DNA from 3 places in the Dryocola baronae genome. Region 3 is predicted to be linked to each of the others. Evidence: predicted binding sites of a transcription regulator. Region 3 holds the regulator's gene; each other region holds the start of a gene.
What was found. Region 3 encodes PhoB, which activates phosphate uptake and scavenging genes when phosphate is short. Its sites were predicted from a motif close to CTGTCATAAAACTGNCNNAT; they were not measured.
Positions count from the first base shown of each region.

Region 1: the regulator PhoB is predicted to act here: its motif matches at 4,257-4,276, upstream of ugpB (sn-glycerol-3-phosphate ABC transporter substrate-binding protein UgpB).
Region 2: the regulator PhoB is predicted to act here: its motif matches at 2,614-2,633, upstream of ACSPHG_RS12715 (esterase-like activity of phytase family protein).

Region 1 is NZ_JBINNY010000001.1:4,732,038-4,741,871, forward strand. Features, by position in the region: gene ACSPHG_RS22405 (sn-glycerol-3-phosphate import ATP-binding protein UgpC) at 1-990, opposite strand, end outside; gene ugpE (sn-glycerol-3-phosphate ABC transporter permease UgpE) at 994-1,839, opposite strand; gene ugpA (sn-glycerol-3-phosphate ABC transporter permease UgpA) at 1,836-2,723, opposite strand; gene ugpB (sn-glycerol-3-phosphate ABC transporter substrate-binding protein UgpB) at 2,830-4,149, opposite strand; gene ACSPHG_RS22425 (hypothetical protein) at 4,306-4,581, opposite strand; partial or broken gene ACSPHG_RS22430 (branched-chain amino acid ABC transporter ATP-binding protein) at 4,690-4,797, opposite strand; gene ACSPHG_RS22435 (hypothetical protein) at 4,983-5,489, shown strand; gene livF (high-affinity branched-chain amino acid ABC transporter ATP-binding protein LivF) at 5,642-6,355, opposite strand; gene livG (high-affinity branched-chain amino acid ABC transporter ATP-binding protein LivG) at 6,364-7,131, opposite strand; gene ACSPHG_RS22450 (high-affinity branched-chain amino acid ABC transporter permease LivM) at 7,128-8,414, opposite strand; gene livH (high-affinity branched-chain amino acid ABC transporter permease LivH) at 8,411-9,337, opposite strand; gene livK (high-affinity branched-chain amino acid ABC transporter substrate-binding protein LivK) at 9,531-9,834, opposite strand, start outside.
Region 2 is NZ_JBINNY010000001.1:2,697,705-2,707,538, forward strand. Features, by position in the region: gene ACSPHG_RS12695 (LysR family transcriptional regulator) at 1-190, shown strand, start outside; gene ACSPHG_RS12700 (hypothetical protein) at 240-473, shown strand; gene ACSPHG_RS12705 (YnfU family zinc-binding protein) at 563-727, shown strand; gene ACSPHG_RS12710 (YdiH family protein) at 870-1,058, opposite strand; gene ACSPHG_RS12715 (esterase-like activity of phytase family protein) at 1,204-2,562, opposite strand; gene ACSPHG_RS12720 (methyl-accepting chemotaxis protein) at 2,747-4,285, shown strand; gene ACSPHG_RS12725 (YdcF family protein) at 4,435-5,235, opposite strand; gene ACSPHG_RS12730 (hypothetical protein) at 5,370-5,783, opposite strand; gene ACSPHG_RS12735 (coiled-coil domain-containing protein) at 5,805-6,974, opposite strand; gene ACSPHG_RS12740 (methyl-accepting chemotaxis protein) at 7,131-8,813, opposite strand; gene ACSPHG_RS12745 (putative bifunctional diguanylate cyclase/phosphodiesterase) at 8,996-9,834, opposite strand, start outside.
Region 3 is NZ_JBINNY010000001.1:3,931,469-3,941,302, forward strand. Features, by position in the region: gene brnQ (branched-chain amino acid transporter carrier protein BrnQ) at 1-663, opposite strand, end outside; gene phoR (phosphate regulon sensor histidine kinase PhoR) at 1,376-2,668, opposite strand; gene phoB (phosphate response regulator transcription factor PhoB) at 2,691-3,380, opposite strand; gene sbcD (exonuclease subunit SbcD) at 3,566-4,783, shown strand; gene sbcC (exonuclease subunit SbcC) at 4,780-7,935, shown strand; gene mak (fructokinase) at 8,031-8,942, opposite strand; gene rdgC (recombination-associated protein RdgC) at 9,069-9,834, shown strand, end outside.

The DNA.
Region 1 (9,834 bases), 800 kb from region 3:
CGGCCTTTGCTGGTGGGACAGACGCACCACCAGCTTCTGCGCCCCCCAGCGGCCGTGCACTAAATTGTCTGCGCCGAGCATCTCCAGCGTGTCGACGACCAGCGGGATGCCGCCTGCGGCCTGTGAGCTTAGCGCAATATGTTCCGGGCGGATACCCAGGGTCACCGCCCTGCCCGCCCAGGCCAGGCGCTGGCTGCCAAGCGGCAGCGCATGGCCGCCCTCCAGCTCAAACCGCCAGCCGTCGATGCTTACTTTGCCCTCCAGCAGGTTCATCGCCGGAGAGCCGATAAAGCTCGCCACAAAGCGGCTGGCGGGGCGCTCGTAAACGTCCACCGGCGTGCCGATCTGTTCGGCAACGCCTTTGTTCATCACCATTACGCGCTGGGCCAGCGTCATCGCCTCCACCTGATCGTGTGTGACGTACAGGCTGGTGGTTTTCAGGCGGCGGTGCAGGTCCTGTAGCTCAAGGCGCATCTGCACGCGCAGCTTGGCGTCGAGGTTGGAGAGCGGTTCGTCGAACAGGAATACCGCCGGGTCGCGCACGATTGCACGCCCCATGGCAACGCGCTGGCGCTGGCCGCCGGAAAGCTCGCGCGGGCGGCGTTTTAGCAGGCCGTCCAGCTCCAGAATGCGCGCCGCTTCCGCGACCTTCTGCTGAATGTGCCCCTTGCCCATCCCGCGGATTTTCAGGCCCCACGCCATGTTTTCTTCGACGCTCATGTGCGGATAAAGCGCGTAGTTCTGAAAGACCATGGCGATGCCGCGCTCTTTGGGCTCCATGTCGGTTACGCGCTGCCTGTCGATCCAGATGTCGCCGCTCGTCACCTTCTCAAGCCCCGCCACCATGCGCAGCAGGGTGGACTTTCCGCAGCCGGACGGGCCGACCATCACGATAAATTCGCCGTCCGCCACGTCGACCGTCAGCGGCTGAATCACCTGGGTTTTACCATCCCAGCTCTTGCTTACTGCCTGTAATTTCAATCCTGCCATGGGCTATTTCTCACTGTCGACCAGGCCACGCACGAAGGCGCGCTGCATCACTAAAACGATAATTACCGGGGGAATAAGGGTCAGCAACATGGCCGCCATCACCTGGTTCCATTGGGTGGTGCCTTCGCCGGAGGACATCATCCCTTTGATGCCCGCCACCGCCGTGCCGAGGTTCGCATCGCTGATTATCAGCAGCGGCCAGAGATACTGGTTCCAGCCGTAGATAAAGGTGATGACGAACAGCGCCGCGAGGTTCGTTTTGGACAGCGGCAGCACGATGTCGCGGAAGAAGCGCATGGGCGACGCGCCGTCGATACGCGCCGCTTCCATCAGCTCGTCGGGTAGCGTCATGAAGAACTGGCGGAACAGGAAGGTGGCGGTGGCCGACGCCATCAGCGGCAGCGTCAGGCCGGTGTAGCTGTCGAGCATCTTGAGGTTGGAAATCACCTCCACCGTCGGGAAGATTCGCACCTCAACCGGCAGCATCAGGGTGATAAAAATCATCCAGAAGAACAGGTTGCGCAGCGGGAAGCGGAACCAGACGATGGCGAAGGCCGACAGCATCGAAACGGTGATTTTGCCGATGGTGATTACCATCGCCATGACGAAGCTGTTGAACAGCATCAGGCCGAACGGCGCGCTGTTGGCCCCCACGCCGTTAATCCAGATGTTGGTCATGTTTTCCAGCAGGTGGCCGCCTGGAATCAACGTCATCGGCGTTTCGAACACCGCTTTGTTATCAAGCGTGGCCGCCACAAAAGCGACGTACAGCGGGAACAGGATCACGATGATGCCGAGGATCAGCATGGTGTGGCTGAAAATAGTCAGCCCGCGACGGTTCTCAATCATTGGTAGCGCACCTTACGTTCCACGAAGCGAAACTGGACCACGGTCAGGACGATCACTAAGAACATCAGCACGACGGACTGCGCGGCCGACGCCGACAGGTCGAGTCCGGCAAAACCTTCCCGATAGATCTTGTAGATAAGCGTGGTGGTGGCCTGCACCGGGCCGCCGCCGGTTGCGGCGTCGATAACGGGGAAGGTGTCGAAGAACGCGTAAACCAGGTTGACCACCAGCAGAAAGAAGCTCACCGGGGCAATCAGCGGCAGCGACAGCTTAAAGAAGCGGCGCACCGGCCCTGCGCCGTCAATCGCGGCGGCCTCCACCAGCGAGCGGGGAATAGACTGTAGGGCGGCGAAGAAGAACAGGAAGTTGTAGCTTACCTGCTTCCACACCGAGGCAAATACCACGAGGAACATCGCCTGGCCGCTGTTTTGCGCGTGGTTCCAGTGGTAGCCAAACTGCTCCAGCACGTGGGTGAGCAGGCCGCGACCGGGGTTAAACAGGAAGATCCACAGCACCGCCGCAATCGCCGGGGCAACCGCATAGGGCAGCAGCATCAGCGTCTGGTAAAGGCGACTGCCGCGCACCACGTAATCGACCAGCGCCGCGAAGAAAAGCGACACCAGCAGGCCGCTGCCCGCCACCAGCCCGCTGAAAATCAGCGTGGTGTAGAACGAGTCGAGATAGTAGCCGTCGTGAAACAGCTGCCGGAAATTGTCCAGCCCGACGAAGGTGCTGGAAAGCCCAAAGGGATCGACGCTTTGCAGCGAATACCACAGCGCCTCGCCCGCGGGCCAGATGAAAAAGATGACGGTGATAATCAGCTGCGGGAGCACTAACGCGTAGGGAAGCCAGCCTGAGCGGAACACCGGACGAGATGAGGACATAGGGCAACTCTTGTAAACAGTAGCGGTGGATGGCGCGTGCGCTTATCCACCCTACGGGCAGAAAATGTAGGTCGGATAAGCGGAGCGCCATCCGACACAATTACGATTAAGACTTCGTTGACTGCTCAAACCGGCGCAGCAGCAGATTCCCGCGCTCAACCGCGCTGTCCAAAGCCTGCTGAGGCGTTTTCTTCCCGGTCCACACCGACTCCAGCTCTTCGTCCACGATGGTGCGAATCTGCGGCATGTTGCCCAGGCGCAGGCCTTTGGTAAACGGCAACGGCGGCTTGTTCAGCATCTGGCGCGTGGCGATATCCGCCCCTGGATTTTTGTCGTAGAAGCCTTGTTTACGGGTCAGATCGTAAGCGGCGGTGGTAATCGGCAGGTAGCCCGTCTTCTGGTGCCACTCCGCGGCGATTTCAGGCTGGGCGAGGAACTGCATAAACTCGGCAACGCCTTTGTAGGTCGCCGGGTCTTTACCCTGCATTACCCACAGGCTGGCCCCGCCGATGATGGCGTTCTGCGGCGCGCCCTTCACGTCTGCGTCGTACGGCATCATGCCCACGCCGTAGTTGAATTTGGCGTACTGGCGGATGTCGGCAAGCGACCCGGAAGAGGCGGTGGTGATCGCGCAGTCGCCGTTGTAGAACTTCTCGGTGGATTCGTCTTTGCGGCCAAAGTAGCTGAAGTCGCCCTTCTTGTTCAGCTCTTCAAGCAGAGCGATGTGCTTAACCTGCTCCGGCTTGTTGAATTCCAGCACCGCGTCGGTGCCGTCGAAGCCGTTGTTTTTGGTGGCGACCGGCAGGCCGTGCCAGGCGCTGAAGTTTTCAATCTGGATCCAGCCCTGCCAGCCGCTGGCGTAGCCGCACTTCATGCCGGCCGCTTTCAGCTTGGCGGTGTACTCCGCCAGCTCCTGCCAGGTTTTTGGCGGCTGGTCAGGGTTCAGACCGGCTTTTTTGAAGGCGTCTTTGTTGTAGTACAGCACCGGGGTGGAGCTGTTAAAGGGCTGGGAAAGAAGGTGGCCGCTTTTCGCATCGGTGTAGTAACCGGAAACCGTTGGCACAAACTGGGATTCGTCGAACTTGATGCCCGCATCGTTAAACACTTCGTACACCGGCTTGATCGCTTTGGAAGCCATCATGGTGGCGGTGCCCACTTCGTAGACCTGCAAAATAGCCGGGGCGTTACCGGAGCGGAATGCCGCGATGCCCGCCGCCAGGTTCTGCTCGTAGTTGCCTTTATAGACCGGGACAATTTTGTAATCAGGGTGGGTTTCGTTAAAGCGGGTCGCCAGAGAATTCACTTCTTTGCCTAACTCCCCTTCCATCGAATGCCAGAAAGGAATGGAGGTTGCGGCGAATGCGTTGCTGCTGAGTGCACATCCAAGCGCCATGCAAAGGGCTGTACGTCGTAACGATGCAGTCATGTCTTATCTCTCTTGTTATGTGGCTAAAAGCGCGAAAACACGCGATTTTGTTCGCAACACAACATGACACGCGCGAATGACAGAAAAATAACCGGGAGGTGACAGAAAAATGACAGTTAAAAGACAGGGCGGTAGAGCAACACACCGCCCGAGGCATCAGCGGTTACGTATTTTATCTATTTCCTGATATCGACGCTTATCTTCACGGCGCCGCTTTTCACGTTCGATGTCGGAATGGTTACTCCCCGCCTCAGGGCAAACCGATGACTGGAAGAACTCACACCGCTTTTGACTTTGTTCAGCGGTAAGTTCTGGGGGCTGTTCTTGCCAGATAGAGGGATCGGCAGGATCGAAATCGTTGCTTTTATCGAAGGCCAGCGCGGGTGCGACGGCGGAAAGGCAAAAAAAGATAGTTATCAACAGGCGCTTCATGACGCACTCCTTGTCGTCTTAATAAGGTATCGGCAATTAAAAATCGCCTGTTAAATTAACACGGCGGCTTTAATTTAGATTAAAAAATAAACTTTTTTAACGGCAAGACTAGCCGCCCAAATAAGCGCTGCGAGCCGCTTCGTTAGCCAGCAGCGCGTCGCCGGTGTCTTCCAGCACCACGTGGCCGTTATCAAGCGCGTAGCCCCAATCGGCAAGCAGATCGAAAACACGCGTTTTTGTTCGCAACACAATATGACACGCGCGAATGATAGAAAAATACGCATTAGGTTACAAAATGGTGACAGGGAAGGGGGAAATAAATAAGCAGAAAATCATCATAAACTTACAACTTATGGGGAATGCAAATACAATAAACAGCCATTTTTAAAAGGATATTGGAAATGAATCACTTAGATTTATACGCAGCCAACTTCGCCCGAATTGCCGCCCAAACCAAAGGTGAAGGGTACCTGAAGCTTTCAGCTTTGATGTGCTGGGATGCAGTTAGGTATTGCGCATTGAAAGCAAATATTATTGATTTAGCTGAGTTTAATCTTCTCGCCGGGAGAAGAGACATGGTGACCATAGCAGATTCACGAATTGTGGGTAAAAATGCCATGCAGGGATTACCGCAGGGACATGCCATTGGGTTCTTTAACGGTAATACATTGATTCACTCAATGATTTCACTAGGACGGGGCAAAGCTGCCGGCAATAAAAATGATTGTGTGGGCCTCGGTAAGCCTGTTGGTTGGGAAATATTAGAACTCAGCCAGCTTCAATGGCGTTCAGATGGCAATATAGATATTCCCCGGGGGATAGTGATAGGAAATCGTGGGCAACATACGATTCCAGTCACCCTACGGGCACGCCCTTTATCAATGATGCGCTATGCCGGAAATAAATAGCCTACAAACGCCATAGCCAAAATTATTCCTGGTGATGGGAAAAGTGGCACGAATATAAAAATATGCATCTTGAAAAATAATAAAAAACCGCAAAGCTTCAGCTCTGCGGTTTTTTATTGATTGCTTACATCTTTTTAAAACTATAAGCAGGTTTATGCGCCGAGATAAGCCGCACGCACCGCTTCGTTAGCCAGCAGCGCGTCGCCGGTGTCTTCCAGCACCACGTGGCCGTTTTCAAGCACGTAGCCGCGGTCGGCGAGCTTCAGCGCCTGGTTGGCGTTCTGCTCGACGAGGAAGATGGTCATGCCTTCTTTGCGCAGCTGTTCGATGGTGTCGAAAATCTGCTGGATGATGATCGGCGCGAGGCCGAGCGACGGCTCGTCGAGCAGCAGCAGGCGCGGCTGGCTCATCAGCGCGCGGCCAATCGCCAGCATCTGCTGTTCGCCGCCGGACATGGTGCCCGCACGCTGGATGCGGCGTTCATACAGGCGCGGGAACAGTTCGTAGACGCGCTTGATGCGCTCCTGGAACTGGTCGCGCTCGGCGAAGAAGCCGCCCATCGCCAGGTTTTCTTCCACCGTCATGCGTGAAAACACGCGGCGGCCTTCGGGCACAATCGCTACCGCTTCACGCATGATGCGCGCGGTATGCCAGTCGGTAATATCTTTGCCATCAAAGGTAATTTTGCCGCTGGTGGCGCGCGGGTCGCCGCACAGCGTACCGAGCAGCGTGGTTTTACCCGCGCCGTTCGCGCCGATAAGCGTCACTATCTCACCCTGTTTGATGTGCAGGCTGACCTCGTGGAGCGCCTGGATCTTGCCGTAGTGGGCGCTTACCTGGTCAAAAGACAACATTATATTTTCCATTTATGCCTCTATGCCTCACCCAAATAGGCGCGGATAACGTCAGGGTTGTTGCGGATTTGCTCCGGCGTGCCGTTGGCTAACGGCGTTCCCTGGTTTACCACGTAAATACGATCGGAAATGCCCATCACCAGCTTCATGTCGTGCTCAATCAGCAGCACGGTCGTGTTGTGGTGGTTACGAAGCTCCATAATCAGCTCATCGAGTTCGTGGGTCTCTTTCGGGTTAAGGCCAGCTGCAGGCTCATCGAGCATCAGGATTTCCGGCTGCGTCACCATGCAGCGGGCGATCTCCAGACGACGCTGATCGCCATACGCCAGGTTGCTCGCCTGGCGGTTTGCCTGCTCCAGCAGTCCGATACGGGCAAGCCAGGTGGCGGCGCGGTCAAGCGCTTCGCTTTGCGCACGGCGGAAGCCAGGCGTTTTCAGCAGGCCGGAAAACACGCCGGTTTTCAGCTGCATATGCTGCGCCACCAGCAGGTTTTCGATCACCGTCATTTCACGGAACAAACGCACGTGCTGGAAGGTACGCACCACGCCCATGCGGGCGATTTGCTGGCCCGGCAGGCCTTCAAGATGCTGGTCGCGCAGCATGATGGTGCCGCCGGTTGGCTTGTAGAAGCCGGTCAGGCAGTTGAACACCGTGGTTTTACCGGCGCCGTTCGGGCCGATTAACGAGACGATTTCCTGTGGATGCAGCTCGAGCGCAACGTTGTTAACGGCGAGCAGGCCGCCGAAACGCATCATCAGGCCGTTTACAGATAACAGTGGCTGACTCATGCCTGCTCTCCTTTCACTTGTTCAACCTGCTCTTTCTTCAGCTTAAGCTGCGGGCGGGTCATCGGCAGCAGGCCCTGCGGACGCCAGATCATCATCAGCACCATCAGACCGCCCAGCACCAGCATGCTGTATTCGTTCAGGTCACGCATCAGCTCGCGGGAAACCACCAGCAGGATGGCGGCGAGGATAACGGCGAACTGCGAGCCCATACCCCCCAGCACGACAATCGCCAGCACGAACGCCGATTCGGCGAAGGTGAAGGATTCCGGGCTGACGAAGCCCTGGCGCGCGGCAAACAGCGTGCCGGCAAAGCCCGCGAACGCGGCGCTGATGGTGAACGCCGTCAGCTTGATGCGCGTCGGATTCAGGCCCAGCGAGCGGCAGGCGATTTCATCTTCGCGCAGCGCTTCCCACGCCCGGCCCAGCGGCATGCGCAGCAGGCGGTTAATCACGAACAGCGACAGCACGACCAGCAGCAGCGCCACCAGGTAAAGGAAGATAATCCTGTCGCCGGGGTTGTAGGCGACGTTGAAGAAGTTGCTAAAGGTGTCCCAGCCCCCTTCACGCGCGGTGCGGCTGAACTCCAGGCCAAACAGCGTCGGTTTTGGGATCTGGCTGATGCCGTTCGGGCCGCCGGTGATTTCGGTGTTGTTCAGCAGCAGAATACGAACGATTTCCCCGAAGCCGAGCGTCACAATCGCCAGGTAGTCCCCGCGCAGGCGCAGCACCGGGAAGCCCAGCAGGAAACCCGCGGCGGCGGATACCAGGCCCGCCAGCGGCAGACACGTCCAGAAGCCCAGTCCGTAATAGTGATTAAGCAGCGCGAAGGTGTACGCGCCGATGGCGTAGAAGCCACCGTAGCCCAGCACCAGCAGGCCGGACAGCCCGACGACCACGTTCAGGCCGAGGCCTAAAATAATGTAGATCATGGTCAGCGTGGCGATATCCACCGTGCCACGTGACACCATAAACGGCCAGGCGACGGCGAGGATCAGCAGCGCGAACAGGAAGATTTTTTGCTTTGGCGTGGAGCCGTCAAGCGCGGGCAGCACGAACTTCGGCCCGGTGACTCTCTTCATGCCCTTCTGGAACAGGGGGCGCAGAAGCTGGAACACAAACACCACGGCGGTGCCGATCCAGACCCATTCCCAGCGCACGGTTTCGGCGCTGTTGACCACCAGTTTGGTGCCGTCCAGGCTCAGCTGAACGCCCATAAAGACGCCCGCCAGCACGAAGAACATAACGGCGGAAAGCGCGGAAAAGACGATGTGCATCGGTTTCATACTTTTTCGACCTCCGGACGGCCCAGGATACCGGTAGGCATCACCAGCAGCACCACGATCAGCAGGGCGAAGGAGACAACATCTTTATATTCGGTGCTCAGATAGGCCGAGGTCAGCGCTTCCGCCACGCCCAGAATCAGGCCGCCGATCATCGCCCCTGGAATGCTGCCGATGCCGCCGAGAACCGCTGCGGTAAAGGCCTTCATGCCCGCCATAAAGCCGATGTACGGGTTGATTACGCCGTAGAATTGGCCGAGCAGTACGCCCGCAACCGCCGCCATCGCCGCGCCGATCACGAACGTCAGCGAGATCACGCGGTCGGTGTTAATACCGAGCAGGCTCGCCATTTTCAGGTCTTCGGCACAGGCGCGGCACGCGCGGCCCATGCGGGAATAGCGGATGAAGAGCGTCAGCGCCAGCATCGCGAGGAACGTCACGACCCAGATAACGAGCTGCATGGTGGTGATGGTGGCGGTGAAGTTTTCGCTCGTGCCCAGCACCCACTGGCCGTTGAACAGGCTTGGCAGCGCGATGTCGCGCGAGCCTTCGGTGAGGCTGACGTAGTTTTGCAGGAAGATGGACATCCCGATGGCGGAGATCAGCGCAATCAGGCGCTTGGAGTTACGCACCGGCTTGTAGGCCACGCGTTCGATGCTCCAGCCGTAGGCGCTGGCGATAATAATCGCACCGATGAAACCCGCCCCGACCAGCATCCAGCCCGCATCAATGCCCATCATCATCAGTGCTGCGATGATCATAAACGAGACGTAGCTGCCAATCATATACACCTCGCCGTGGGCGAAGTTGATCATGCCGATAATGCCGTAGACCATGGTATAGCCGATGGCGATCAGCGCATAGGTGCTGCCCAGCGTGACGCCGTTAAACATCTGCTGAAGGAAATAGAGAAACTGCTCGGACATAACTTAACCTTTCAAATGCCTTCCGGGTTTTGCGCCCGGAAGGTGGGATGACCCATGGTGACTGGTCAATACCCAATGGATTTCAAGTTGCAGGAAGGCGGCTTGTGAACGAATCCCGATGAGCTTAGTAAACTAAGTGATTCGGGTAAGTGAACGCAGCCAACGCGTCTGCAACCTGAAAGACGACGGGTGTTTATTTCGCCACGGAGGACGAACCGTCGGCATGCCATTGGAAGACACCAAATTCGAATCCCTTCAGATCGCCTTTCTCATCCCAGTTCAGCGGCCCAATCACGGTTTTAGCCCCGTTTGCTTTCAGATCTTTTACTAAATCAGCAGGTTCTGCGCTGCCGGTGCGCTCAAGCGCGGTCGCCAGAGACTGGACCGCCGCGTAGGTGATCCAAACGTACGGGCCGCTTGGGTCTTTTTTCTCGGCCTTCAGCGCGTCTACGATAGCTTTGTTTGCCGGGTCCTGGTCATAGCGTTTTGGCATAGTC
Region 2 (9,834 bases), 1.2 Mb from region 3:
GGAACAGGGCTTCGGCTGGGGCATCCTGCCGCGCTGGCTGGTAGAGCAGTTTGGGCACGACGTTCTTCAGGAGCTCACCGTGCCGGGCTGGCCGCAGCTGATTGACGTTGACGTGATGTGGTCGAACAAAGCGCCGCCTGGTGCGGCCGGGCGTTGGATTATCGACCAGTTGAGGGCGCAGCGGGCCTGACCTGAGGGGGGCGTCTGTGGTACACTAACCTTCCCGGAGAATTTTTACGATGAAGTCAGACGACACGCTGGACTGGTACCCCGCCCAGCTGCCCCCGGTCAAAATTATCCTTGGCAACGCTGTCCTTGAAGTCAGCAAGTCAGGCCGCCCGATCAATACCCGCACGCTTCTTGAATATCTGCAGGTCACCCAGTCTCAGCAAAAACGCCGCGACGATAAGGTTGCTATGCAGACCGCGATCGACGTTTTGCGCGATAACCAGAGATTACACGGCAGGAACTGAGCGATAGGCGCGGATCGCCTGCCCGGCTCGAACATTTGGTAACCGGATGCGTGGTACAATGGCACTCGTTCTCTCAGAGGCTACCCGTCATGTCATTCTTCGCTGATGCAATGAATCGTATCAATGACAAAAGTACGACCACCGTTACCTGCCCGCAGTGCGGTAACAAATCCAAACAGCCGAGCAGCAAAATCCAGCGTGGTCAGGCGATGCTTTGCCCTGGCTGCAAAGCGCTATTTGTCATTACCCGTTAAGGTATTCCGTCTGCTGGCGTTCTCCAGCAGGCGCTGAAAAGAGGGGCTGTGTGGCGAAGCGATAATGTGGAAGGGGGATAGCTAAGGGTTAAGTGATTTGTCGGGCGAAAAACGCGGTGCTGTCCGCCCGGCATAACCAATATCAATGAATACCAAGACGGTAGGCGTGGGAGATCTCTTCGCGCAGTTCGAGGGAGGTCAGCTCCATCAGGTCGGCAAATTCCAGCTTGAGCTGGTTGAACCGAATCAGGTACTGGGCTGGAGTCAGGGTTTCTTCTTCCCGGCGGAGATACTCAAACGCAAGCGCGGTTGGGGTTATGTCAGTATTCATTGCAATCCTCAGTCTTTTCGTTGTGAAAACGTAATAATCATATCACGAACGGACTGCTCAAAAAACCGACTATTTATACATCACACAACTCTCTCAAAAATCATAAGCAGCGGGGCCGCCCACAACGGCAGGCAGCCCCGGCGCTTTACTTCAGGCTTTCAGGCAGTTTGATAACCCACAGCTCGTTTTGCGATTCCGGTTTTTCCAGCGGCTTCAGCGCGATTTTGGCCGCCACCGCTTTGCCGTCTAACGTCAGGTGGCCCTTGCCATCCACTTCATAATCATCGGCTTTTTTGCCGCTGGCGTCGGGATTGTCCAGCACCGACCGTAGGCCAAAGTCGTTATCGTTGATGACGGCGATGGTCTGGTTATCGATAAGCGTCATCCCTTCAGCCTTTTCCTGCTGCCAGCCCAGCCTGCGTAAATCGAGGACTTCTTTTTTCTCCGCGAGCCGGATGCCGCGTTCTTTAAGCTGCTGCGCGTCGTTAAACTCGGGCGCTTTCTCCTTATCGAAGGCGCTAAGATCGCTCGCCTGAGCGAGGTCAACCACGTAGACCAGGTTGCGCATAACTTTGTTTTTATCGCCGCCCTGCTCAATCAGCAGGATGCGATGGTCGTCCAGCGCCACGATGTCGCCAATTTTTGCATCCTTCGCTTTTTTATAGACGTCGGCGTCAATCGGGTAGCCGTACATCGCGGTTTTGCCGGTGGCCGGGTCGATGCTCACCAGGCGGGTAAACAGCGCGCTGTTTTTGCTCTTGCCGTCAATGTCCAGCGTGCTTTGCACCGCCGCGATGATGCGCCCGTCCGGCATGCGCGTGATGCCCTCAAAGCCACGGTTAGCCTGACGCCATTTGATGATGTTCGGCAGACCGCCCGCCACGCCCTGCTCGCCTTGTTCCGCCTGCGGGCCGTACTTCTTAAGGATTTTGCCGCTGGCGTCAATGTTCACGATAAACGGGCCGTATTCGTCGCACAGCCAGTAGCCGCCCTTACCGTCCGGCGTGATGCCTTCGGTGTCCAGCCCGCGTTTATCGCCAGGCAACGTCTGCAGGGCGTCATCCAGCGCGATTTCATTGGTCGCACCAATCAAACCTTCCGGCAGCGGCAGCCCGCCGATCGGCCCCTGCTCGTCGTGCAGCGCGTGCGCGTCAATTGCCTGCGCCTTGCCGTCGCCCACGCGAATGGTCATAAGCAGCGGCGTGAATTTAGGATTGGTGAAGATCTTGGAGTCTTTCTTACCGGCCTTTGGCGAGTCGGCGTTTGGGCCTCGGTCGGTCACGGTGGCAAAAATCAGGTCGTTGCCGTCTTTACGGACAAACTGCAGGCCGGAGCCGACGCCAACCGGCAGGCCGTTCGGGAATGCGCTGGCGTAGGTTCCCTTGTATTCAACGCTGTCACCCTGCGGGAAAGTGACAACGTAACGGTCAACCTGCGCGTCCTGCGCGTGGCTCAAGAGAGGAAACAGGCAGGTGAACATCAGGGCAATGGGCTTTAATTTCATGTTTTTTATACGCATCCAGGGATTGAAGTCACCGTTTTATATAGCAGCTACATGACACAAATATGACGTTTATTCCTCTTTAACTAGCAAGATCTTTTGCCTTCTGCCGATAAATCTCTTGAGCAGTACAGCTTCACGTTCTTTGATGACGTGAATGATATTTTTTCATGTTTAAGGATTTACCATGTCAGTCAGGCGTTTTTCTATTCTCGTTTTCAGCATCCTGCTTTTCATTTTTTTAGCCAGCACCGCCTCGAACATCTGGTCCTTAACCCGCAGCAACCAATCCCTTGATGACGTTAACCGCGAAATCCGCGTCGTGCTGTCGGTTATCGATCCGATTAACCACAGCCGCACCATGCGCGTGCGCGCCATGGAGGCGATGGAGGAGATGCAGCGCGGGCGTACCGAGCAGGCGCAGCTTGCGCTGGACGGCGCAAGAACGGTGTTGGGCAAAGCCAACGGCGCTTTCCAGGCCTATTTGCAAGCGCCGAAGCAGCGCGGCGAACAGCCGCTTGCGGACGCCTATCAGGCCGCGTTTCTTGCCTACCGTGAACAGGGTTTACAGCCGCTGCTGGATGCCGCAGCCGCAAACGATCGCCAGCGCGTTAGCGAGCTGGTCACCGCCACCGTTCCCGCGCTCGACAAGCAGTATGAAGTCGCGCTGGATAAGCTGCTGGCCTTCCGCGAGCAGTACGCGCAGCAGCTCAACAAAGGCGCTCAGGACAGCTTTAGCTCGAGCCTGGTGACGATTGCCCTCTTCGCCGTGCTGTTTGTCGCGATTCTGGCGGGAATTTATATCCTGCTGAAAACCCGCCTGCTCAACGAGCTGGACAGCGCGCGGCGGCACTGTAGCGAAATCGCCGGCGGCCAGCTGCACACGCCAATCGTTGCCAAATCTAACGACGAGGTTGGCGAGATGATGCGCACGCTTGAGAAGATGCGTCAGTCCCTTGCGCATATCATCGGCCAGGTACGCGAGTCCAGCCAGACCGTTGCCTACGCCTCGGAAGAGATCGCGGCGGGCAACACTGACCTCTCTTCTCGCACCGAAGAACAGGCCGCGTCGCTGGGGGAAACCGCCGCCAGCATGGAGCAGCTTACCGAAACGGTGAAGCAGACGTCAGAAAACTCCCGTCAGGCAAACAGCCTGGCGGACGGCATGCTGATCGCGGCCAACGACGGCAACGCTATCGTCGGGGAAGTGATTGATTCGATGCGTAATATCGAGTCCAGCTCCGGCAAAATCGACAGCATTATCAGCATCATCGAAGATATCGCCTTCCAGACCAATATTCTGGCGCTTAACGCGGCGGTGGAAGCGGCGCGCGCGGGGGAACAGGGTCGCGGGTTTGCGGTTGTCGCGAGCGAAGTGCGCAACCTTGCCCAGCGTTCGTCCGTGGCGGCAAAAGAGATCAAGGAGCTAATCGAACTGTCCGGCGAGCAGGTCAATATGGGCAGCGCGCTGGTGAACAAGGCCGGGGAAAGCATGATGCGCATTTCAAGCGCCATCAAGCAGGTGACGGATCTTATGGAGCATATCGCCGTGTCCACCAGCGAGCAAAGCCGTGGCATCGAGCAAATTAACCTTGCGGTGGTGCAGATGGACGTGGTGACGCAGCAGAACGCCGCGCTGGTCGAGCAGGCATCGGCGGCGGCGATGTCGCTGAAGGAGCAGTCGCAGACGTTAAACAAGACGGTGGCGGTGTTTAAACTAGCGTGATGTGAGGCGGGTGGCGGTTTGTATAGCGGCCCCGGGTGGATATTTGAAATGTCGGATGGCGCTACGCTTATCCGACCTACGGTAAGATGAGGTAGGTCGGATAAGCGTAGCGCCATCCGACAAGGTAAACGTCATCGTCCCCCAAAACGCTACCATCCCCGCTCGCCGATAAGGTGCGATAACGCCGTATCGTTTTGCAGCATTTGCCAGGCCTCCGTGACCTGCGGCGGAATATCAACGTGCACGATAAAGTCCCGCCCCTGCGGCCCGTAGCCCTGCAAATCATCCCGGATGCGCGGAATCTCGCCGAGGATCAGCGAGAGATAGCGCGCGACCGGCCACATGCCTTTTTCATCCGGCGTGAAGCGCGTTGTGCGCTCGTCGCTTTCTATCACCGGCGTGATGCCGGGCCAGCTCAGCCACTGCGGCCGGTGCGCTTCGCCCTGCCAGACGCGTTCAAAGGTGGCAAGCGTGCGGCGCTGCATGGTCGGGTCCTGCACGACGATGACGCTTGCGGGCGTTAAGCCGCGCTCCGCCATCGTGCGCCGGGTAAAGCTGGCGTTCTCGCCGCAGTTGGTGGAGCGCTCTTCGGTGATGACCTTGTCCGCCGGGATTTTCCAGAACTGCGTGGCGATATCCTTCAGGATGGCCGCTTCCGCCCGGCCGGTTGTCGGAAGGGTGTTGTAGCGCGGGTGTTCGGCAATCGCACCGTATAAAAACGTCGTTGAATGGCCGATGCCGCCGGTAATTAACAGCGGGAGTTCTCCCGTCGCGGCAAGTTCGCAGGCCGCGTCCACGGTTGGGATCACCGCGTTACCCGCCAGCACAATGAGTTCGGCTTCGTCTGCCCTGGGCCTGTCTGCAAAATCGTTACGGGCAAGCCACTGCCCCAGGGTGTTAATCGCGCCGATGGTTGTTGCCCGTAAGGCCGGGAAAGTTGTCGTCAACATAACCCCTCCGTGTCAAAAAAACCAATGCGTATCATATATCAACCTCATGAAGGTCGATATCGGAGGGTGCCTAAAGTGGCGAGCGGGAATGGGGCGATGACGTACCCGTCGGGCGACGGGTACGTGAGTCTGAATTAAGCGCTTGGCGCGGCTTCTGGCTTGCTGTCGTCGTCAGCGGGCACTTCTTTAAACATCGGCTTGCTGCGGGTCACGGCGTACTCCACGGCCTTGGCGCTGTCCGCCGTGGTGGTCAGCTCCACCGGCGCGACGCTGACTTTGCCGACCAGGGATCTGGCGTAGCCGCCAATCTTGTAGGTGCCCTTCGGCAGGCGCAGCGCTACGCTTTCGCCAACCTTCAGCGCGGCCGCATCTTTGCCGTCTACGGTAATGAAAACGGTGGTGCCATCATCGGTACGTGTCCATGCATGTTCAACGGTGACGAGCGTCTCACCGGTAGTAAAATCGGCTGCCGGTTCGCCCGTGACGGGTTTAGCGCAGCCCAAAAGAGAAAAAGCCGCGAGTGCGGTAAGGGTAAAACGATAACTCATTGATATTTCCTGCGGGGTTAGTTATTTCTCTGTAATCCAGCGCATGAAGCTTTTTGACCCTTTCGAACGGCTGAGTTCGGCTTCGGCAGCTTCAAGCCTGCGGCTCAATGTTTCACATAGCGAATAATTATGCTGGTTATCGATGCGCTCCTGCTCAAGCGCGGCACGAAGCACAGACACCTCGGCTTCCAGGTTATCAAATGCCAGCGCACGATTTTGCGCGGTTTCGGCCATCTCGTCCACACTCTGTTGCAGACTGAGAGTTTTCTGGTGCAGCGCATCCGCACGCAGGCGGCTCGCCTGTGATTCACCGAGGCTGTCGTCGAGGCTGCTTTGCAGGTCTTTGTTCTTGCCGGTCAATTCGCCGATGTCGTTTTTCAGCACGTTGATATAGATCTGATGCGCCTGGAGCGCCTGTTCATAGGCGGTGCGCGCCGCGTCCCCTTCCGCGCCGGTGTCGTGAATCTGCTGCTTCAGGGCCGCAATCTGGTTTTGCAGCGCCTGCACCGTTTCGATGAGCGCGTTGCCGTTTTTGACCAGCTCGCCGCGCAGCTGCCGCTGGTTATCCATGTCCTGCTGCATGGTTTCATGCAGTTCGGCAAGCTCCGCGCCGTGCTGCTCTTTCTGGGCGGCCAGCGTCTGTTGCAGCGTGAGAATACGTTCAGCCAGCTCCTGCTGCGCCCGCCCGTCCGGCGTCTGTCTCACCTGCTCCGCCATTTTTCGCTGTAGCGTTTCACGCAGCAGGGCCAGCTCCTGATAATGGTGCTCGCGCTCGGTTTCGAGGTTTTTTTGCAGCCCGCCGATGCGCGCCGTGAGCCGTTGCAGCTCGGCCTGCGGAACGGTATTCAGGCGTGACGCGGCCAGCTCGCTTTGCACCTCCGCTAACCGCCGCAGGGTTTCAGGATTGTCCTGATAAACGGTTTTCGTTTTGGCCTTGCCGGCGGCGGCTTTTAATTCAGCCCGCAGCTGCACCGCCTCCGCTTCCGCCGCCTTCAGGCGCGCCATCATGCCCACGTCATGGCTGCCCAAACGGTTCAGGTTCACACCGCACAGCGCCTGTTCGATTTCAGACTGGATCTCCGCCCTGCTGCTGGATTTCATGCGGTTGCACGCGCTGGCTAAGAAGCTGGCTGCCTCGTTGGCATTGACTGTCCCAAAGGCCTTTTTAATCAGATTTTGGATCATGCTCACAGCGGTGTGTTCCCGTGGTTGGATGGACTGCCTCAGTATCTCATCGGCAAAAGCGACGATTTCTTTATTTATACAACCCGTTGGGTAATTTAGCAGCGTGAGCGCGGGGATTTTGTGCGATGGGCGGGTAAGCGCACGCGCCTCCCGCCATAAAGTTTAGAACGTCGCCCAGTTGTCATCGCTCCGTAAAGCGGCGGCGGGCCTGGCTTTTGCGGCCTTCGCCACGATTTTCTGCGCGCTCGCCTGCGCGTTGACGCGGAAGATCCCCACCGCGGCCGTCAGGCGTGCGGCCTGTTCTTCAAGGGATACCGCCGCCGCCGATGCCTCTTCCACCAGCGAGGCGTTTTGCTGGGTCACGTTGTCCATCTCGTTGATGGCCTGGCCGACCTGCTGGATACCGCGGCTTTGCTCGTCGGAGGCGGCGGCGATTTCCAGCATGATGTCGGTTACGCGGCGAACCGCGTCCACCAGCCCGTTCATGGTGTCCCCGGCGTGTACGACCTGCTGCGAGCCGGAATCAATCAGCGACACGGACGCGCTAATCAGCCCCTCGATCTCTTTTGCCGCCTGGGCACTGCGGCTTGCCAGCGTGCGCACTTCGCTTGCGACCACCGCAAATCCGCGCCCCTGTTCCCCGGCACGCGCCGCTTCCACCGCGGCGTTAAGCGCCAGAATATTGGTCTGGAAGGCGATGCTGTTAATCACCGCCGTTATTTCAGAAATCTTTTTCGAGCTGGTAGAGATGTTGTTCATGGTGGTCACTACGCCTGCGACAATACGCCCGCCGTCGCTGGCCTTCTTCGACGCGTCTTCCGCCAGCCTGCTGGCGTGGTGGGCGTTGTCGGCGTTCTGCTTCACCGTGGCGGTCAGCTGTTCCATGCTCGCCGCCGTTTCCTCGAGCGCGGCGGCCTGCTCTTCGGTACGGGACGAGAGGTCGGTATTGCCCGCTGATATCTCGCTCGTTCCCTGGTAAATCGCTTCGGCCCCTTCACGCACGCTGCCGACGGTAGCGGCAAGCTGCGCCTGCATTTTCTGAAGGTGCTCGCTGAGCCTGCCGATTTCGCTTCTGCCGCAGGCCTGTTCCGGCAGGGTCAAATCCCCGCTGGCGATGGATTCGATGCGCGTCGCGGCCTGCTGGAGCGGCCCGATAACCACCCGGCGCAGCAGCACGAAGGTGAAAAGCGTCATGAACAGCGCCACGGCAAACGCGCCGCCCATCACCATTACGCTCAGGCGCGTGCGCGCTTTGGCTTCCTGGCCCAGCGCGGTGGCCCTTTCGGTGCGAATCGCGATGGCCTTTAGCAGCACCGCGTTGTAGTCCGCATCCAGCTTACGGGCCTCCTCGTTTTCATGGTTGATGATCGCCTCGAACATGCCGTTTTTGGCGTATTTCATCATCGGCAGCATGCCGGTTTTGATGTAGGCGTCGAACCGCGTGCGCAGCTCGGCGTCCAGCGCTTCGTCTGCCGGGGTTTTTACCCGCCGTTCCATGTAGGCGTTAAACCCTTCCTGCGCCTGCTTTATGCGTTTATCCGCCTCGGCGATGTTCAGCTTCATGTCGTCCATGTCCGCCACGCGTCCGGCGGCCCCGGCGTGAATAATATTCAGCCGTGCGGTGCGCAGGTGGTTTGAGCTGTTTGAGATCCCCATGCGAACCTGAATCTCTTCCGTGACGTCCTGCAGGGCCTTATCGCTCTGGATCAGGAAATAGCTCGCCAGCGCAATGCACAGCGCAAACAGCACCAGAATGCCGCCGAGAATGGCGCTAAACAGCGGGACCAGCCGGATGTGATGCCAGAAGGAAATTACGCCATGTTGGGAGCGTTTTTTTGTAGCCATGTCCATGGGTTCTCTTTTGAGGAAGATGTTGTAGAAACTACATCGGCCCCGGAACCTAAAGCATTATCGGCGCGGCGTGAAACTGTGGGCTAAGTAGCAAATAAGCCTCGGAAAGTTAAGCAGATCACAAAACCAAAACGGCGGTCCGATTTTGTAACCTGCTCATCAGGATGCGGAAAAAACTAGCGGTGAATGTGCTTGATATCAACGGGTTTGCCGAACAGGAAGCCCTGGATTTCCGTGCAGCCTTCCTCTTCGAGAATGCGCAGCTGCTCGCAGGTTTCCACCCCTTCGGCGATCAGCGGCGTGTTGATCGAGTTGCCCAGCGAGATAATCGCGCGCACGAACGAACGCACCTGGAAGTTGTTTTCGACGTTGGTCAGGAAGCTGCGGTCGAGCTTGATGACGTCGAACTGGAACTCGCGCAGCGTGCTGAGCGATGAGTAACCGGTGCCGAAATCGTCCAGCGCGATGCTGATCCCCATCTTCTGGAACTGGTGCAGAATGCTGAATGCCAGCTTTTTATTGACGATAAAAGCCGTTTCGGTGACTTCAAACTCCAGCAGCGTCAGCGGGTAGGCCGTGCGCATCAGGATCTCGCGCACCTTGTCGATAAAGTTACGGTTGCGCAGCTGCACCGGGGAAATGTTTATCGAGATCTTTTTATTGACGTTATTCGCCATCGACTCGAGGCAGACGTTTTCAATAACCCAGTAGCCCAGTGGCACAATCGCCCCGCTTTCTTCCGCAATCGGGATAAACTCGTCGGGCGGCACCAGCCCCAGCACCGGGTGCTTCCAGCGCAGCAGCGCCTCGTAGCCGGTGATGGATTTGTCCTTCATCGAGCGCTTTTCCTGATAGTAGATAAAGAACTGCCCTTCTTTTATCCCCTTGCGAATATCCGCCGCCATGGTGTTGCGCTGGCGCGTCTTGTCGTCCATCTCTTTTTCATACCAACAGATTTTATTGTCGAGATTGGCCTTCGCCCGGTACATCGCCAGATCGGAATTGCTGATTAAGC
Region 3 (9,834 bases):
GGATTCGGTCACGCCGCGAGAGCGAGCGGCGTTCACAATGACGATACCAAACACCAGCGAGGCCAGGGTATCCATCGTCAGGTAACCGTTAACAAAGCCGTTGGAGAACGCCGCGTTCTGATAGGCTTCGGTCGCGGTGCTCACGCCACCGGCAGGCCACAGCAGCGCGCCCGCAGACAGCACCAGCAGCGCCACGATTTTCACCGGGGCCAGCACGTGGCCGACGGTATCCAGCAGCTTGCCGGGATAAAGGGAAATGCCGATAACCATCGCGAAATAGACCAGGCTGTAGATAAACAGCGGCAGCTCGCCCGCGCCGGTCAGCGGCGCAATCCCCACTTCAAAAGAAACGGTTGCGGTACGCGGCGTGGCGAACAGCGGGCCTACGGCCAGATAGCAAATCGTTGCCAGCAGCACGCCTGCGCGGCGGCCAATCGGCGAGCTTAGGCTATCAATGCCGCCGCCCACGCGGGCAATAGCGACGATGGTCAGCACCGGCAGACCTACCGCGGTCACCAGGAAGCCAAGAGAAGCCCACCAGACGTGCTCACCGGCCTGCAAGCCAACCATAGGGGGGAAAATGATGTTGCCCGCACCGACGAAGAGCGCAAAGGTCATAAAGCCCAGTGCGATGATGTCGCGAGATTTTAAATGATGGGTCATAAAATATTTGCAGCCTGTGGATGTGTGGTGTTGAAAGTATTCAAATTTTTCTGCCGTCCAGCGTGGCAAAAAAGTGGCAGTTGCAGATGACGACCGCAGAAAACACTGTTCCCGATCGGTGGCGAAGAATAGTTGGTCGAATTACCACGCAAATTCAGTCGTATGCTAATGCCAGGGGCGCAATTAAAACGCTTATAGCGTTTGAAGACAAGAAGGGATCCGGAAACCAGATTGATATCCTTAAATTAACCACAAACATAGTGGATAAATTCAATTATTAGAAATTATTATGGTGCATCATGCGGTCAAAACTTCGCCAGAAGACGCGTTTTGGTTAACGAGAGGGTAAAAAACGCGCAGCGGGAGAGAAATGGAAAGGGAGATTGACAGTTTTGGTCAATAAATGTTCAGCGCGCGTTAACCTGTTGGGCGAATAACGCAGGTCGGATAACGTAAGCCGAATACCGTAGGTCGGATAAGCGCCAGCGCCATCCGACGCAATCGTTGGACAGCGCAACTTCATTACTCCCCCGGCGCAATCAGCACCTTAGGTTGAATAACGTAGGTCGGATAAGCGCCAGCGCCATCCGACGCAATCGTTGGATAGCGCAACTTCATTACTCCCCCGGCGCAATCAGCACCTTAGGCTGAATAACGTAGGTCGGATAAGCGCCAGCGCCATCCGACGCAATCGTTGGATGGCGCTACTTCATTACTCCCCCGGCGCAATCAGCCGCTCGGGCAGCACAAAAGAAAACGTCGTCCCCTTGCCGAGCCTGCTTTCAATATCCAGCCGCGCCTCGTGATGGCTCAGGGCGTGTTTAACTATCGCCAGCCCCAGCCCGCTGCCGCCGGTCTGGCGAGAACGCGCTTTGTCCACGCGGTAGAAACGCTCGGTCAGGCGCGGAATGTGCTCCGCCGAAATGCCCGGCCCGTTGTCCGCCACGCTGAACTTCGCGCCCTGCGCCGTTTTGTGCCAGCTCACCGTAATGTGCGTGCCTTCCGGCGTGTGGTTTACCGCGTTGTAGACCAGGTTGGAGATGGCGCTGCGCAGCTGTTCTTCATTGCCGAACACGCGCAGCGACGGATCGACGTCAAACTGTAACGTCTGTTTCTGCTGGCTTAGCGTCTGCGCCTCGCGTTCCACGACGCGCAGCATCAGCGGTACGTCGATTTTTTCATTAAGCACCATCGCCGGCGCCGCCTCGATGCGCGAAAGCGTCAGCAGCTGCTTCACCAGCCCCTCCATGCGCGACGTCTGCTCGCGCATGGTGCCAAGCGCTTTATCCCGCAGCGGCCCTTCCAGGCTCTGGTCCTGCATCATCTCCAGGTAACCTTGCAGCACGGTTAAAGGCGTGCGCAGCTCGTGGCTGACGTTGGCAAAAAAGTTGCGCCGCGCGCCTTCCAGCTGGTGCATCTGCGTCACGTCGCGCGCGACCAGCAGCCACTGCTCGTCGCTGTAGGGCATCACGCGGAATTCCAGATGACGACCGTTATTCAGCACCAGCGTCAGCGGGCGAGTGAACTCTTTGGCGGTCAGATAGCGGGTAAATTCGGGGTAGCGCAGCAGGTTTAAAATATTCTGCCCGTTATCGTCCGGCCAGCGCAGGCCGAGATGCTGCTGCGCCAGGCCGTTGCACCAGAAAATCGTCCCTTCATGGGTAGTCAGCACCACCGCGTCCGGCAGGGATTCCGCCCCGCTGCGAAAGCGCTTAATCAGGCTGCCCAGCTCCTTGCGCCGCTTTTTATTGCGCAGCTGCATCTGATGCAGGCCGTAAAGCAGGGGTTCCCAGCTGCCGCGCCCCGGCGGCGGCGTCATGCTGCGGTCAACCCACAGCCACCAGGACAGGCGCAGTAAATTCCAGAAATGCCAGGCCAGCAGCGCAACAACCGCGCCGAGTAAAAACCAGGGAAGATGGCCGAAAATCAGCCCGAGGATGGCGGCCGGGATGCAGCAGAGCAGCAGCTCCAGCACCAGCCTTTTCCATGACAACCGTTCCAGCACGCGTCACACTCCTTTTGGGAAACTAAAAACGGGTCGAAAAGCGATAACCCGTGCCGCGTACCGTTTGTACCATGCGGTCGTGACCGCTCGTCTCCAGCGCCTTGCGCAAACGTCGGATATGCACGTCCACCGTGCGATCCTCAACGTACACATTGGTGCCCCACACGTGGTTAAGCAGCTGCTCGCGGCTGTAAACGCGCTCCGGGTGCGTCATAAAAAAGTGCAGTAGCTTGAATTCGGTCGGGCCCATATCGAGCGGGTTTTCGCCGGTCATCACGCGGTGCGAGGACGGGTCGAGGCTCAGCCCCTGCATTTCGATAACCTCTTCCACCGCCATCGGCGATATACGGCGCATCACGGCTTTGATACGCGCCACCAGCTCTTTAGGGGAAAACGGCTTGGTGATGTAGTCGTCGGCGCCCACCTCAAGGCCGCGCACGCGGTCTTCTTCTTCGCCACGGGCGGTCAACATCATTACGGGGATTTCACGGGTCAGCGCTTCGCGCTTGAGGTGTTTAATAAACTGAATGCCGGAACCGCCGGGTAGCATCCAGTCCAGCAGAATCAGGTCGGGGAAAGGCTCAATTAATAGATTTACCGCACTGTCATAGTCTTCTGCTTCTACCGGCTGAAAACCGTTTTGTTCGAGCACAAAGCTCACCATTTCGCGAATTGGAGCTTCATCTTCTACGACTAAAATGCGTCTTGCCATGATTTACCCTGTTGAAAAGAGGCCGACTCTTAGTGATTGTGCGCCAGTATGCGTCAGATTTGTTACAGATTTATGAAAAGTATGACGGCCAGATGACTCAACGTTTTTAATTATGACGTGTCGATGGGCCGTGGGCAGCGACTCCTTTATAATCCCCCTCACGCTTTTTTGCCACAGGACGGATTATGCGCATCATCCACACATCGGACTGGCACCTCGGTCAGAACTTTTACACCAAAAGCCGCGGGCCGGAACATCAGGCTTTCCTCGACTGGCTGCTGCAGGCTGTCGTTCTTCATAGCGTGGATGCGATAATCGTGGCGGGCGATATTTTTGATACCGGCTCGCCGCCGAGCTACGCCCGCGAGCTGTACAACCGTTTTGTGGTGCAGCTGCAAAGCACCGGCTGCCAGTTGGTGGTACTCGCCGGAAACCACGACTCCGTGGCGACGCTCAACGAATCCCGCGAGCTGCTCGCCTGCCTGAACGCCCGCGTTATCGCAAGCGTACGGCACGACGCCTGCGAACAAACTTTAGTCCTGAATAAGAAAGACGGCACGCCGGGCGCGATCCTCTGCCCGATCCCGTTCCTGCGCCCGCGCGACATTCAGAGCAGCCGGGCGGGGCTTAGCGGCCATGAAAAACAGCGCTCGCTGATGGAAGCCATCACCGAACATTATCAGCAGTGTCACGCCGCGGCCGTCGCCGCGCGCGGCGAGCAGAAGCTGCCGATCATCTCCACCGGGCATTTAACCACCGTCGGCGTCACCAAAACGGACGCGGTGCGCGACATCTATATCGGCACGCTCGACGCCTTCCCGGCGCAAAACTTCCCGCCCGCCGACTACATCGCGCTTGGGCATATCCATCGCGCCCAGCTTATCGGCGGCACGGAACACATTCGCTACAGCGGCTCCCCCATCCCGCTCAGCTTCGACGAAACCGGCAGGCCGAAAAGCGTTTACCTGGTTGAATTTGCCGACGGCGCTTTAAAAGAAGTGACCGCGCTCCCCGTTCCCGTCAGCCAGCCGCTGGCGGTGATAAAAGGCTCGCTCGCTGAAATCGAAAAGCAGCTGGAACAGTGGCGCGACGCGGCCCCGGAGCCAAAGGTCTGGCTGGATATCGAAATCGCCACCGACGAATACCTGCACGACATGCAGCGCCACATCCAGCAGCTCACCGAAAGCCTGCCCGTAGAGGTTGTGCTGCTGCGCCGCAGCCGCGAACAGCGCGAACGGGTCATCGCCCGCCAGCATAAAGAAACGCTGAGCGAGCTAACCGTGGAAGAGGTGTTTGAGCGCCGCCTGGCGCAGGAAGAAACAACCGAAGAACGCTCCCAGCGCCTGCGTACCCTGTTCGCACAGACCGTAGCAGGCCTGCACGACGCGGAGGAGCAAGCATGAAAATCCTCAGCCTGCGCCTGAAAAACCTCAACTCGCTGAAGGGCGAGTGGAAAATCGACTTTACCCAGGAGCCGTTCGCCAGCAACGGCCTGTTTGCCATTACCGGGCCAACCGGCGCGGGGAAAACCACGCTGCTGGACGCCATCTGCCTTGCGCTCTACCACAAAACGCCGCGCCTCAATACCCTTTCCCAGTCGCAGAACGACCTGATGACGCGCGACACCGCCGAGTGTCTGGCGGAGGTAGAGTTTGAAGTCAAAGGCGTGGCCTACCGCGCCTTCTGGAGCCAGAACCGCGCGCGCAACGCGGCGAACGGCAACCTCCAGGCCCCGCGCGTAGAGCTGGCCGAGGTCGAAACCGGCAAAATCGTCGCCGATAAGGTAAAAGACAAGCTCGACGCCACGGCCAAACTCACCGGCCTGGACTACGACCGCTTCACCCGCTCGATGATGCTCTCGCAGGGGCAGTTCGCGGCCTTTTTAAACGCCGATGCCAACGACCGCGCTTCGCTGCTCGAAGAGCTAACCGGCACCGAGATATACGGCACCGTCTCCGCCGCGGTGTTTGAAAATCACAAGAACGTGCGCGGCCAGCTTGAGAACCTACAGGCGCAGGCCGCAGGCGTCGCCCTGCTAGGTGAAGAGCAACAGCAGCAGCTTACGACAGGTTTGCAGGCGCTTACTCTGGAGGAGAAAACGCTGCTGGAAGAACAGCAGAAACTCCAGCAAAACCAGCAGTGGCTGAGCCAGCTGGCCCAGCTTACGGGCGGCCATCAGCAGGCAAAACAGGCGCTTAGCGCATCTGAACAGGCGCTGCAGGACGCGGCACCGTGGCTTGAAAAACTGACCCGCGCCCAGCCCGCAGAAAAGCTGCGCCCGCACTGGCAAAGCTTACAGGAGCATCAAAAAACGCTGCAAAGTACGCGGGCTAAGAGTGATGAAGTAAATGCTCGCTTACGGCAGGCAACCCAGCGCCGCCAGCAAATCCGCCAGCTTGCGGCCAGCCAGTCGGCAAAGCTCAGGGATGAAAGCGAACGACTGCACGCGTGGTTAAAAATGCACGACAGGTTCAGGCTGTGGGGCGCGGAGCTTGCCGGGTGGCGCATGGCGTTTACCCAGCAGCAGCGCGACGCCGCCCAGCTCGAGGCGTTAAGCCGCGACATTGCCGCAGGCCAGCAGCAGCTTCAGGCGCAGCCTGCGGTTGAGCTTGTTCTCGCAGGGGAAGAAGTAAGCGCTCATTTACAGGCGATAACCGCCGCCCGCCCTAAGCGCCAGCAGCTCGCCACGCTACAGCCGCAGTTCGCCTCGCTGGCCAGGCGCAAATCTCAGCATTTGCAGGAGATCGCCGCTCTCGACCAGCAGATCGCCCAGGGCGACGCGGAGCTGGCGATCAAGCGCCAGCAGTACAAAGAGAAGCGCAGGCACGAAGAGGATCTGGCGAAGGTCTGCGAGCTGGAGCGGCGAATCGTCAGCCTCGAAGCCGAGCGCGCGCATCTTCAGCCCGACCAGCCCTGCCCGCTCTGCGGTTCCACGCAGCACCCGGCGGTGGCGGAATATCAGGCCATGCATCCCGGCGAGAACCAGCGGCGGCTGGTCGCCCTCCAGCAGGAGGTATCGGCCCTTGCAGAACAGGGTTCGGCGGCCAAAGCCCTGTTGGACGCCCAGCGACAGCAGCAGGAGAAAATCACCGCCGCCGCCAGGACGCTCGATGAAGAAGAGGCCACGCTGCGCGCCCGCTGGCAGCAGCTTTGCGCGGAGCTGCACATTGCCCTGACGCCGGAGGACGATCTCAACGAGTGGCTGGAAGGCGAAGAGCGCCGCGAGCAGCAGCTCAATCAGCTAAGCCAGCGGCTTGTCCTTGAAGAGCAGCTTGCGAAAGCGCAGCTTCAGCACGGCAGGCTGGAAGCCGAAATCGCCTCCGGGCGTAGCGAACTGAACGCCGCACTCGAAAAAGCAGGCTTGCAGCACCCCGCCCACGGCGAAGAGAACGCCTGGCTTGCACAGCGGCAGCAGGAATCCCAAAAGTGGCAGCAGCACCACGAACGCCTGCCGCAGCTCCAGCAGCAGCTTGCCACGCTGGATAGCGTGCTGGAGGCGTTTGCCGATGACGGCAGCGCGCCGCCTGCGCTAACGGAGGCGGAACAGGCCCAGGCGCTGCAAGGCTGGCACAGGCTTCACGCCGAATGCATCTCGCTGGAAAGCGAGTGGAAAACGCTAGGGCAGCAGCGCGAGCAGGAAGAGGCGCGCGTCGCCCAGGCGCGTGAACAGTTCATCAACGCGCTGGCCGACAGCCCGTTCAGCGATGCGCAAGCCTTCCAGGCCGCGCTGCTGGACGAGGGCGAACGCCAGCGGCTCGAGCTGAAAAAACAGCAGCTTGAACAGCAGCACCAGCAGCAGACGATTCTTTGCCAGCAGGCGGAAAAAGCGCTGGCCGAGCATCTGGCCGCCCGCCCAACGGCGCTTGCGGATGACGCGGAGCTTGCCGCCCTGCAACAGCAGCTCCAGCAGCTAAACCAGCAGCTGCGCGACAACACGACGCGGCAGGGGCAAATCCAGCAGCAGCTTCGCCACGACGCGGAAAACCGCCAGCGCCAGCAGGGGCTGATGCTGGCCATCGCCGAATGCCAGCAGCAGGTGGAGGACTGGGGCTATCTCAACGCGCTGATTGGCTCCAAAGAGGGGGACAAATTCCGCAAGTTCGCCCAGGGGCTAACGCTCGACAATCTGGTGTGGCTGGCGAACAACCAGCTTACCCGCCTGCACGGCCGCTACCTGCTCCAGCGCAAGGACAGCGAGGCGCTGGAGCTACAGGTGGTGGACACCTGGCAGGCGGACGCGGTGCGCGACACCCGCACGCTGTCCGGCGGCGAAAGCTTCCTGGTGAGCCTTGCGCTGGCGCTGGCGCTGTCGGATCTGGTGAGCCACAAAACGCGCATCGACTCGCTGTTCCTCGACGAAGGCTTCGGCACGCTGGATGCGGAAACGCTCGACACCGCGCTCGACGCGCTGGATACCCTGAACGCCAGCGGCAAAACCATCGGCGTGATAAGCCACGTCGAGGCGATGAAGGAGCGTATCCCGGTGCAAATTAAGGTGAAGAAGATTAACGGGCTGGGGGTCAGCCGTTTAGCGAAGGAGTTTGCCGTCGGGTGACTTGCGCAGTGTCGGATGGCGCTTCGCTTATCCGACCTACGTCAGGCCTGGTATTTGTAGGGTGGATGGCGCTTGCGCCATCCACCTTATAAATCTTACTTCTCCACCGGCCAAAGCCACGCCGCGCCGCGCACGCCGCTGGAATCGCCGTGTACCGCCTTGCGGATCGGCGTTTCAAATTCGCCGCCAAACACCCACGGCTTCACCAGCTGCGGCACCGTCTTGTAAAGGCGCTCGACGTTACTCATGCCGCCGCCCAGCACGATGACGTCCGGATCGAGGATATTAACGATGTGGGCCAGCGATTTCGCGAGGCGCGTTTCGTAGCGGCTAATCGCCAGCTCCGCGAGCGGGTCCTGCTGCTCGGCGAGGTGCATAATCTCGTTGCCCTTAAGCTGTTTTCCGCTCAGGCGCTGGTAATCAAGCGCAAAACCGGTGCCGGACACGAAGGTTTCGATGCAGCCCTGCTTGCCGCAGTAGCACGGTACCTCTTCGCGATGGCGCAGCTCGTCTTCGTCCATCCACGGCAGCGGGTTGTGCCCCCACTCCCCGGCCGTACCGTTGCCGCCAATCAGGCTGCGGCCGTTGATGGCGATACCCGCACCGCAGCCGGTGCCGATAATCACCGCAAAGACCATTCCCGCGCCCGCCGCCGCGCCGTCGATGGCTTCGGAAACGGCGAGACAGTTTGCGTCGTTGGCGAGACGCACTTCGCGCTGCAGGGCGTCGGACAAATCTTTATCGAAAGGCTGGCCGTTAAGCCAGGTTGAGTTAGCGTTTTTCACCACGCGGGTGTACGGCGAAATAGACCCTGGAATGCCAAGCCCTACCGTACCGCGCTCGCCCGTCGCCTCTTCGGCCAGACGCACCAGCTCGACAATCGTCGCGATGGTTTGCTGATAATCATTTTTGGGAGTGGGCAGGCGGTGGCGAAAGCGCTGTTTGCCGTCGTCCGCAAGCGCAATCACCTCGGTTTTGGTGCCGCCTAAATCAATGCCTATACGCACAGAAAATTCCTCATTTGATGAGCATTATCAACAGAGTAGAAGTACAGCGCCGTTTAGGCAATGAAACCCGGCGGCTGATTCGCTATCATGCCCGCTGCGTTTCACTGACCTGACCGGGAAAAAATCATGCTGTGGTTCAAAAATTTAATGGTTTACCGTTTAAGCCGCGACATCACGCTTAACGCTGATGAAATGGAAAAACAGTTGGCCGCCTTCACCTTCAGCCCTTGCGGCAGCCAGGATATGGCAAAAACCGGCTGGGTGCCACCGATGGGCTCGCACAGTGATGCATTAACCCACGCCAATAACGGGCAGATTGTGATTTGCGCCCGCAAAGAAGAAAAAATCCTCCCGTCGCCGGTTATCAAACAGGCGCTGGAAGCCAAAATCGGCAAGCTCGAAGCCGACCAGGGCCGCAAGCTGAAGAAAACCGAGAAAGATTCCCTGAAGGACGAAGTGCTGCACTCTCTGCTGCCGCGCGCCTTTAGCCGCTTCAGTCAGACCATGATGTGGATCGACACCGTTAACGGCCTGATCATGGTTGACTGCGCGAGCGCCAAAAAAGCCGAAGACACGCTGGCCCTGCTGCGTAAAAGCTTAGGTTCACTGCCGGTTGTGCCGCTGGCGCTGGAAACGCCAATCGAACTGACGCTCACCGAATGGGTGCGTTCCGGGGACGTGCCGGCAGGCTTCGCGTTGATGGATGAAGCCGAGCTGAAAGCGATTCTTGAAGGCGGCGGCGTTATCCGCTGCAAGCAGCAGGATCTGGTGTGCGACGAAATAGCCACCCACATCGAAGCGGGGAAAGTGGTCACTAAGCTGGCGCTGGACTGGCAGGAGCGCATTCAGTTCCTGATCGCGGACGACGGCTCCATCAAGCGTCTGAAGTTTG